2 regions of the Tindallia texcoconensis genome follow, and region 1 is predicted to be linked to the other one. Evidence: riboswitches for the same ligand, from Rfam matches in the RefSeq annotation. Region 1 holds a riboswitch; the other holds the start of a gene.

What was found. Region 1 has a riboswitch for S-adenosylmethionine ahead of metK (methionine adenosyltransferase). Riboswitches for the same ligand answer to the same signal wherever they lie in the genome.
Region 2: linked by a shared signal. The riboswitch ahead of ACZ47N_RS01115 (O-acetylhomoserine aminocarboxypropyltransferase/cysteine synthase family protein) and the one ahead of metK (methionine adenosyltransferase) in region 1 are both predicted to bind S-adenosylmethionine.

The regions. Positions count from the first base shown of each region.
Region 1 covers NZ_AP042431.1:1,059,390-1,063,820, forward strand. Annotated here, with positions in the region: gene ACZ47N_RS04930 (methyl-accepting chemotaxis protein) at 1-790, opposite strand, end outside; gene metK (methionine adenosyltransferase) at 982-2,166, opposite strand; SAM riboswitch class I at 2,256-2,361, opposite strand; gene ACZ47N_RS04940 (S-layer homology domain-containing protein) at 2,455-3,990, opposite strand; gene ACZ47N_RS04945 (hypothetical protein) at 4,029-4,151, opposite strand; gene ACZ47N_RS04950 (AEC family transporter) at 4,197-4,431, opposite strand, start outside.
Region 2 covers NZ_AP042431.1:220,083-224,513, forward strand. Annotated here, with positions in the region: gene metA (homoserine O-acetyltransferase MetA) at 1-168, opposite strand, end outside; gene ACZ47N_RS01115 (O-acetylhomoserine aminocarboxypropyltransferase/cysteine synthase family protein) at 187-1,467, opposite strand; SAM riboswitch class I at 1,545-1,645, opposite strand; gene ACZ47N_RS01120 (arsinothricin resistance N-acetyltransferase ArsN1 family A) at 1,809-2,333, shown strand; gene ACZ47N_RS01125 (glycerophosphodiester phosphodiesterase family protein) at 2,393-4,186, opposite strand; RNA gene ssrA (transfer-messenger RNA) at 4,318-4,431, opposite strand, start outside.

The DNA.
Region 1 (4,431 bases):
AAAATTCATTCTCTCCTTGTTGAATCGGCTCTACCAACGAACGGGTTGCCTCCGTATCGATCTTCACATTAAAGGCTGATCCCGTTGCATATTCTCCCAACAAGGTATCCGTCAAAAGCATTCCTTCATGGTTCACCAAATAGGCATCCCCTGTTTCTCCTAGCAATGGAATGTTGCGGTGCAACATATGTTGGATGGTTTCCATGGGCAACAGCCCATTGACGGTTCCTGGCACCTGCCCTTCTTCATTGCTTCTCAAAGGAGCGGCTATGGCAATAAAATTTTCATCTAACACTTCTGAATATTGAAATTCAGAGAGATTAATATTCCCCTGCATAGCATTTTGAAAATAAGGGCGTTGATTAATAGAGGCCCCTTCTAAAATGTCTTTGTATTCACCACTGGCAAAAATGATATGTCCTTCTTTATCGGTTATATAAAGGCTATTAAATCCAAATTGATCCGCATAGGTTTGAGCAAAATCTTCTACCACCCCGTAGGCTTCTTGCCACTCTTCACTTGTCTGTCCAAATAATGCATAATCCTGAGCCAGGGCTGCCATTTGTCTATTGATAGACATCACGTACCCATAGGACCGTTTTTCATCAAAGTAAGCATCAAAACTTTCCTCAACCATTTCTGTAAAGATCTGAATTTCATGGATAACCTCCTCTTCAATAATCGAAGAGGATTGCTGATATGCGATGCCCGCAATTAAGATCATGGGGATCAAGCCTGTTATCACAAAAATGGTGAGCATTTTACTCTGAATCCTAAAATTATTAAACATCCTATTCGTCCACCCTTCCCTTTTTTGTTTCTTTCAACTAGCTATGCATCAGAAAAATTATGGCTTTTTTCTAAATACCCACAGAACACCTTCTCAAACCAAAGGATCACCGTAAATCGAGACAACAAAAGCCGCAATAAATGCGGCTTCAGATTGTAGACATGGTCATTTTTAATGTGACTATAGGGTTCTTATCCCAACTCTTTTTTCAAGGCTTCTGCTTTATCCGTTCGTTCCCAGGATAAATCCACATCCGTTCTTCCCATATGCCCATAGGCGGCTATTTTTCGATAAATGGGCTTTCTCAGGTCTAAATCCCGAATAATAGCGGCTGGCCGCAAGTCAAAATGACGACGGATTAACTGAATTATTTTTTCTTCTTCTAAGTTGCCAGTACCAAAGGTTTCTACCAAAATAGAAACTGGCTCCGCTACGCCTATGGCGTAAGCAAGACCCACTTCGCAACGAGTAGCCAAGCCAGCGGCTACCAAATTCTTTGCCACATATCGAGCTGCATAAGCCGCAGATCGATCTACTTTGGTTGGATCTTTCCCAGAGAAGGCACCGCCACCATGACGAGAGTACCCACCATAGGTGTCTACAATAATCTTTCGACCTGTAAGTCCAGAATCTCCCTGAGGTCCACCAACCACAAAACGGCCCGTTGGATTAATCAGGTAGCGGGTGTCTTGGTCCACAAAACCCTCTGGTAGGATGGGCTTGATCACGTGGTGAATGATGTCTTTTTCGATGGTAGCATGATCCACCTCAGGGCTATGCTGAGAAGAAATCACAATGGCATCCACCCTTACGGGTTCATCACCCAAATATTCAATGGTTACTTGTGTTTTCCCATCTGGACGCAGATACTTCAAAGTCCCGTTCTTTCGGACTTCCGCCAACTGTCGTGCTAGTTTATGAGCCAAAGAGATGGGCATAGGCATCAGTTCTGGTGTCTCTGTGCAGGCATAACCAAACATCATTCCTTGATCTCCTGCTCCAGTAGCTTCTAATCCATTCTTGTCTTCTCCTTGTTTTCTTTCCATGGATTCATCTACCCCAAGGGCAATGTCGCCGGACTGTTCGTCAATAGCCGTCATCACGGCACAGGTATCGCTGTCGAATCCAAATTTAGCTCTCGTATACCCAATCTCTTCTACGGTTTTTCTGGCTATTTTGGGTATATCCACATAACAATCCGTTGTAATCTCTCCCACCACCATGACCATCCCCGTAGTGACAACGGTTTCGCAGGCTACTCTTCCCTTAGGATCTTTTTCAAAAATAGCATCCAAAATAGCATCGGATATTTGATCACAAATCTTATCTGGATGTCCTTCTGTTACAGACTCTGAAGTAAAAAATCTTTTTTCCATTTCAACGCCTCCTCGCTTCTTACAGTTCAATTAAAAAGACCTCTTCACAAGAAGAGGCCTCACGTTTTACCAAAGCACTAGCTTTCGGTTCCCCATCTCTCAGAATCCACATTCTGCAGGATTTAGCACCATACTTTCATCTACTATGGTTGCCGGATTTCATCGGGCCCGTCCCTCCATCACTCTTTATAAGGTAGCATATTTCATTGTCTTGTCCAAGCTGTTTGGAACATCTATAATTGTATCATTTTATTCCTGATACTGTCAATCAGCAAATGAAAACCCTTTTCAATCAATCTCTAGTTCTATTAAACCCTGCTGTTGCACCCGATCCAATAGAATTGCCATTTCCCCTCTTGTTAGGTTCCTATTTGGACTCAAGTCCATTTCCGCAGAGGGTTCAAGAACCTCCTTTTCCACTAAGGCATTGACGGCAGGGACTGCCCATTGGCTAATTTCATGGGCATCTCTATAGAGTGGTTCTATCTCCTCTTCCATTTCTAGATCTAAGGCTTTTACCAACATTACAAGTCCCTCTTCTCGAGTGGCATGATCCTTAGGACGAATGCCTCCATCTGAATGGCCTGTAATAATGCGATGCTCCAAAGCTATTGCCATGGAATCTTGTGCCCAAGAGCTTACTTCCTCCCAGTCTTGAGGCTTTTCTTCTACTATATATTCTACAGATCCCTCTTCTAAATCCAAGGCTTTTCCAAAAACAAGGACCAACTCCTGCCTCGTTACTGGTCGATCTGGATCGTATTGATTTGGTGAAGTGCCACTCACAAAACCTGCAGCATTTAATCTCTCGACTGCTTCTTGAGCTGGATGATCGATCATATCTTGAAAAACAATTTCTTCCAGGGTGTCAGACTCCTCTAGATGCTCTTCTCCATGGGTAGGTTCCAGGGGTTCTTGGAGTGGATCCAACAACAACACTTCTTCTTTAGCCTTGTGCATGGTTTTAAAAACATCCGCTTTCTCTTCTTCCCCTACTTTAATCGGGATAAGGTCCAAGCCCCTAGCCCATCCTTGGCTTCCATTCTGAAGCGACTCTAGCCTATACCAATAAACGCCGTCTTCCAATCGAGGATTACTGTCAACTCTTAGTACAGATCCTTCAGGTGCCCAGCCAGAATGAGGTTCCCCAGGGGCTTCTAATAACCACAAATCTTCTGGTGCTGCTTCCACTTGGTCTCCCGGCTGCAGAAACCTTAAGTGACCCCGACTTACCGTATCTGGATTCGATAGATTGAAGCCCCTAGGCGTCGTCTCTCCTGCAGGAATCCGGCTCCAATCCAAGCTAGAAACAGGCGTCTTGTATCGGCTACGGATCAGTTCAAAAATTCCGTCCTGATAGGTATCTCCATTGTGATCCACTGGATTGTTTCGCCCTAACCATCCATTGTATCCCCAAAGAGCAAAATACCAGTTTTCCAAAACATCTGGATCTCGATCACCAACCGTAGCAATGTCTTCCAAAAACCAACGGCCAAGCAGAACATCTGCACCCACTTCAATATTATATCGAGCGTCGTGCAACAAAGCGTCTTTATCCAAACGGCTGTTATGTACCCTGTTGATTTGCATAATTCCTTGGTTCCCTGCATGAACAAAAGGTTCCCCGTTCATGAACTGATTTTTTCGACTCTCTTTCCAAGCCACGGCTTTCAAAATAACCGGCGGTATGTGTTTTTCCAAGGCCACCTCTTCAATAATTTCATTTATTTCCTCTGGGGTTGGCTGGTGATGGCCAAACACTGGTATTGCTGCGGATGGAAACAGTAAGACTACCACTACTATCATTAGCATCCATTTTTTCATATTTCACGGCTCCTTCCTTTCCTCATACCCCTCCATTATCAGGGCCTACCTTCCACTTTCCACTTTCCACTTTCTGCTTTCTGCTTTCCACTTTCTGCTTTCTGCTTTCCACTTTCTGCTTTCTGCTTTCCGCTTTCCGCTTTCTGCTTTCTGCTTTCCACTTTCCGCTCTCCACTTTCTGCTATTAACTCGTCCCTCTTAAAGGTTTATAAAATACTTGCCCAAATAGGGATTGTAATCATGGATAATAAGGTGGTAATGAAAACGGCTTTAGAAGCCAAATATTCATCGGAATCGTACAGGTTGGCAAAAGCTCCTGTAACCGCTCCCACGGGCATCCCAATAATAATCACTGGAATTCCTAGCATCATCCCTTCCACGCCTAGAGACCGAAGTATTCCATAGGCCATTAAGGGCATCAGAACAAGCCTCGTCACCGTC
Region 2 (4,431 bases), 840 kb from region 1:
CCTTAACAGCTGTGTTTCTGTCGTAATTTTTGTTGGCATCAAGTTAAGAATAAGGATTTTAAGTGGTCTAATATCCTGTGAATACGCTCTAGTTTCATTCATTACAAAAATATTTTCTTTATTTAATGTTTCGTAGGCCGGAAGATTGTCTGGTATTTTTACTGGCATGGTTTCTCCCCCTTTTTTTCAATTATTCAGCGCCTGATCCAAGTCTTCAATAAGATCTTCTGCATCTTCAAGTCCTACAGAAACTCGAATCATATCTGGCGTAATCCCAGCAGCTCTTTGCTGTTCTTCTGTTAGCTGTGCATGCGTAGTACTGCCAGGATGAATGACAAGGGATTTCGCATCTGCTACATTCGCCAACAAGGAAAATACTTTCAAGGCATTAATGAAAGTTTTTCCAGCCTCCACTCCTCCTTTAATTCCGAAAGTAAAGATGGATCCAACACCTTTTGGGAAGTATTTCTGATATAAATCAAAGTATGGACTGTCTTCTATTTCAGGATAGTTCACCCATGATACCCTAGGATGTTTTTTAAGAAATGAAACAATTTTTCTTGTATTCTTCACGTGGCGATCTACCCTTAAGGACAAGGTTTCGAGTCCCTGCAAAAACATAAAGGAATTAAATGGACTTAAGGCAGCTCCCATATCTCTCAATAGCTGTACTCTCATTTTAACGATATAAGCCGCTGATCCAAAGGTTTCTGTATATCGAATCCCATGATACGTTGAATCTGGCTCTGTTAGGCCTAAAAATTTTCCACTCTCTTCCCAATCAAAACTACCACCATCGATTATCACACCACCTATACTCGTTCCATGCCCTCCAATAAACTTTGTTGCAGAATGAACAACTATATCAGCACCATGATTGAGCGGTTGAAATAAATACGGTGTCGCAAAGGTATTATCAATAATAACTGGAATTCCATGACGATGGGCTATTTGAGACACTGCTTCTAGATCTATCAGATTAATATTTGGATTACCGATACTTTCCAAAAATATAGCCTTCGTTTTTTCAGTAATGGCTTTTTCAAAATTATCAGGTTCATCTGGTTCTACAAAGATTGTTTTAATCCCATACTTAGGCATTTGTGCATCTAATAAGGTGAACGTCCCTCCGTATAATGCATTAGAAGCTACTATTTCATCTCCCGCTTGGGCAATATTCATTATAGAATACGTCACTGCTGCAGATCCAGATGCCACTGCCAGCGCACCTACGCCACCCTCAAGGGCTGCCATTCTTTTCTCAAAGACATCACTAGTAGGATTCATAATACGCGTATAAATATTTCCTTCTTCTTCCAGTGAAAACAGTTTTGCAGCATGATCCACGTTATCAAACACATAAGATGTGGTCTGATAAATAGGAACAGCTCTAGATCCTGTCGCAGGATCAGGTTCCTGACCTGCATGAATTTGCAACGTATCAAACCTTCTCGTTTCTTCAGTCATTCTTATCACTCCTTCATTTTTTTTGAGAATAAGAAACCCTCTCTCGCAGGTGCAAAAGAGGGTTAATTACATTGAGTCTCTCATCTCTTAGGTAGTCACCTACAGGATTTAGCACCGTACATTTTCTGCCGGTTGCCGGGTTTCATCGGGCCAGTCCCTCCACCACTCATTATAAGAGTTACATTATTTAATTGATAAATATATTACCATTCTTAAAACAGTCTGTCAACATTTTCTTTTTTAATTTTTTAGATTTTTCACATAAAACTGTTTTAATGTAGCTTATTTTTATGTTATACTGAGGAAATATAATTATTTAGTGTTAACAGGAGGGAATCTATTTGTCTAGTAATCACAGTGAATATAAAATTCGTTCGGCACGTAAACAAGATCTTCCCGCCATTACTCGTATTTATAATCAAGGCATTGCAACTCGCCATGCAACAATGGAGTCGGAGTATAAGAATCTTGATGAAATGAAAGAATGGTTTATGACGAGAAATCCCCGTTATCAAGTCCTTGTACTTGAATACCAAAATGAGATGATGGGCTGGGCTTCTTTGAACTCCTTTCATTATCGAACTGCCTACGATGGTGTTGCAGATTTTTCAATCTATGTTTCTGAGAATCACAGAGGAAAAGGCCTTGGCAAAATATTATTAGAAGAATTAGAAAAAGTAGCCCTAGAAAATGGATTTTATAAACTCGTTCTCTTCACTCCAGACCATAACGAAGCAGCTAAGCGGCTTTATATTAGCCGTGGCTTTCGAATCGTCGGTGCATATCACAATCAAGGGACAATTGATGGAAAATGGATAGATATCGCCATAATGGAAAAGCAATTATTAGAAAGTATGGGAACATAGTACAACCAGCCTTAAAGTGTAGAACCCTCATCTCTATGAAGGTTCTACTTACCATATACCTATTTATTTTCCATAGCCTCTGAGTCATATCCAATGATGCCTTGTACACGACTCACATAATCTGTGATAATCCCATCAATATCATACATCAGAACCTCTCGAATATCTTCTTCTGTATTCACAGTCCATACCCATATTTCTCGTTCATCTACTCGTGCCTGACGGATGATATCCCTATCTAACATACTTTTATCGATGGCATAAAAATCCACATCTAACCGGGATAAGTTTCCAAGAGCGTAATACATTATCTGTCCCAATTTAATATCGGGGTTAAGTATTCGGACACGCTGTAAAAACTCATAATCAAAGGACTGTATATATGCATCCTCAACCATATCTGCATTTTCTATTGAGCGAACCACTTCTACCGCTAGAATATCGACAGGGCCATATGTTTTAACGTCCACGATCACACTGGCTTTCCCTTTCACTTCTTCTAATACTTCATCTAATGATACGACAGACTCCCCTTTGAAGGCCTCCGAAAAACGACTTCCCACATCTAACTGCGACAACTCTTGGAAAGTAAGCTCTATAGGTCTTTCTGGAATACCCGCAACCCTACTCAGTCCCCTATCGTGATTTAAAATCACTACATGATCTTTAGATAATTGCACATCCACTTCAATGAAATCTGCATGTTGATCTAATGCTGATCGAACAGCACTCATAGTATTCTCTGGTGCGTTTACAGGATCTCCCCGATGAGCAGCTATTTTTATATCTCGCCCTATATGCATCAAATTTTCATTTAAAGAATGTCCAAGAAAAAAGGATCCTACTAAAACACTCATCAAAATCACTGCTAATAGAAGTTTTCGTCTTCTAAACAAACGACTTACTAACCATTCAAGTTTTTCTAAAGTATAATTCCGCATGGTTTCCAATTCATCCGTAGCTTTCATACCTGCATCTTGCCTTAAATGATAAAATAATCTTGTTAAATAGATCATATTGAGAGGGAGCAATGCCATCGCAAGTAAAACGCCTAAAAAACTATTTAATGTAAGTAAATAGGTCTCCAGAAGACCACTAACACGAATCCCCAAGTAAGATGGTATCATGGAAGCGCCTGCTAAAAAAAGAAATCCGCCTCCTAAAACCACTAGATTCAGAATAAACAAGTTGACTAGCATGATGCAATTTCTTCCTTGAGTTAGTTTAATACTGTAGCCAATAGCTTTTCTAGTTGTTGTTTTTTCTAAAAGAATGAAATGAACCGTGAAAATAAGCCTCAGTAAAACAAAGACAAAAACCAATAAGACAGCTTGATAAAAATACATGATGATCTTAGAACCTTCTATAAAGTCCATCATTTTAGGTGGAATTTGCACTTCACCAGTTATACCAGGCGATATTGGTAATTCGATCAACGGAGATAGGATTAACAAGATAAAAATAAGGTGAATCATACCAATACCGAGAATTCTTGGTATTGTTCTTATAGCCGTAAAGATCGCCTCTGAAATAAAAACATTTTTAGAAAAATACTTTTTTTGTACTAATACAATAAGTCCACCTAATTCGACGATCATCATAATAACTGCGACAGATGCAATGAAAATCAATCCTATTAACCCTCTATAGCTGAGAACTATTCGAAAAGCCTGACTATTCAAAAGCACTCCAGAACCAAAGGATATTATTAATCGATTAAAAAGATAGGATAAGATTGGCACAAAAATAAAACTACTTAGTACCATAAACACCAATCCATAAGCAATGTATTTTTGATAGTGCTGCCGAAAGTCATAAAAACTCTGTACAAGTAGATTTTTTCGAAGACTCATTCCGAAGCCACCTTTTAAATAAAATACTCTATTTTTACATACCAACCTTCTAGGATAGTAATACAATAAGCCGCACTGATAGACAGTGCGGCTCAGAGGTTTTAAAATAATTAGAATTCTTCTTTCATTATTGGTGGAGGCGAGGAGAGTCGAACTCCTGTCCGAAGGCTCTTTATCGTCGGTTTCTCCGAGCGCAGCTGCTGTTTTAAATCTCGTCTCTTCTGTCGTTCAGCAACAAACTACAG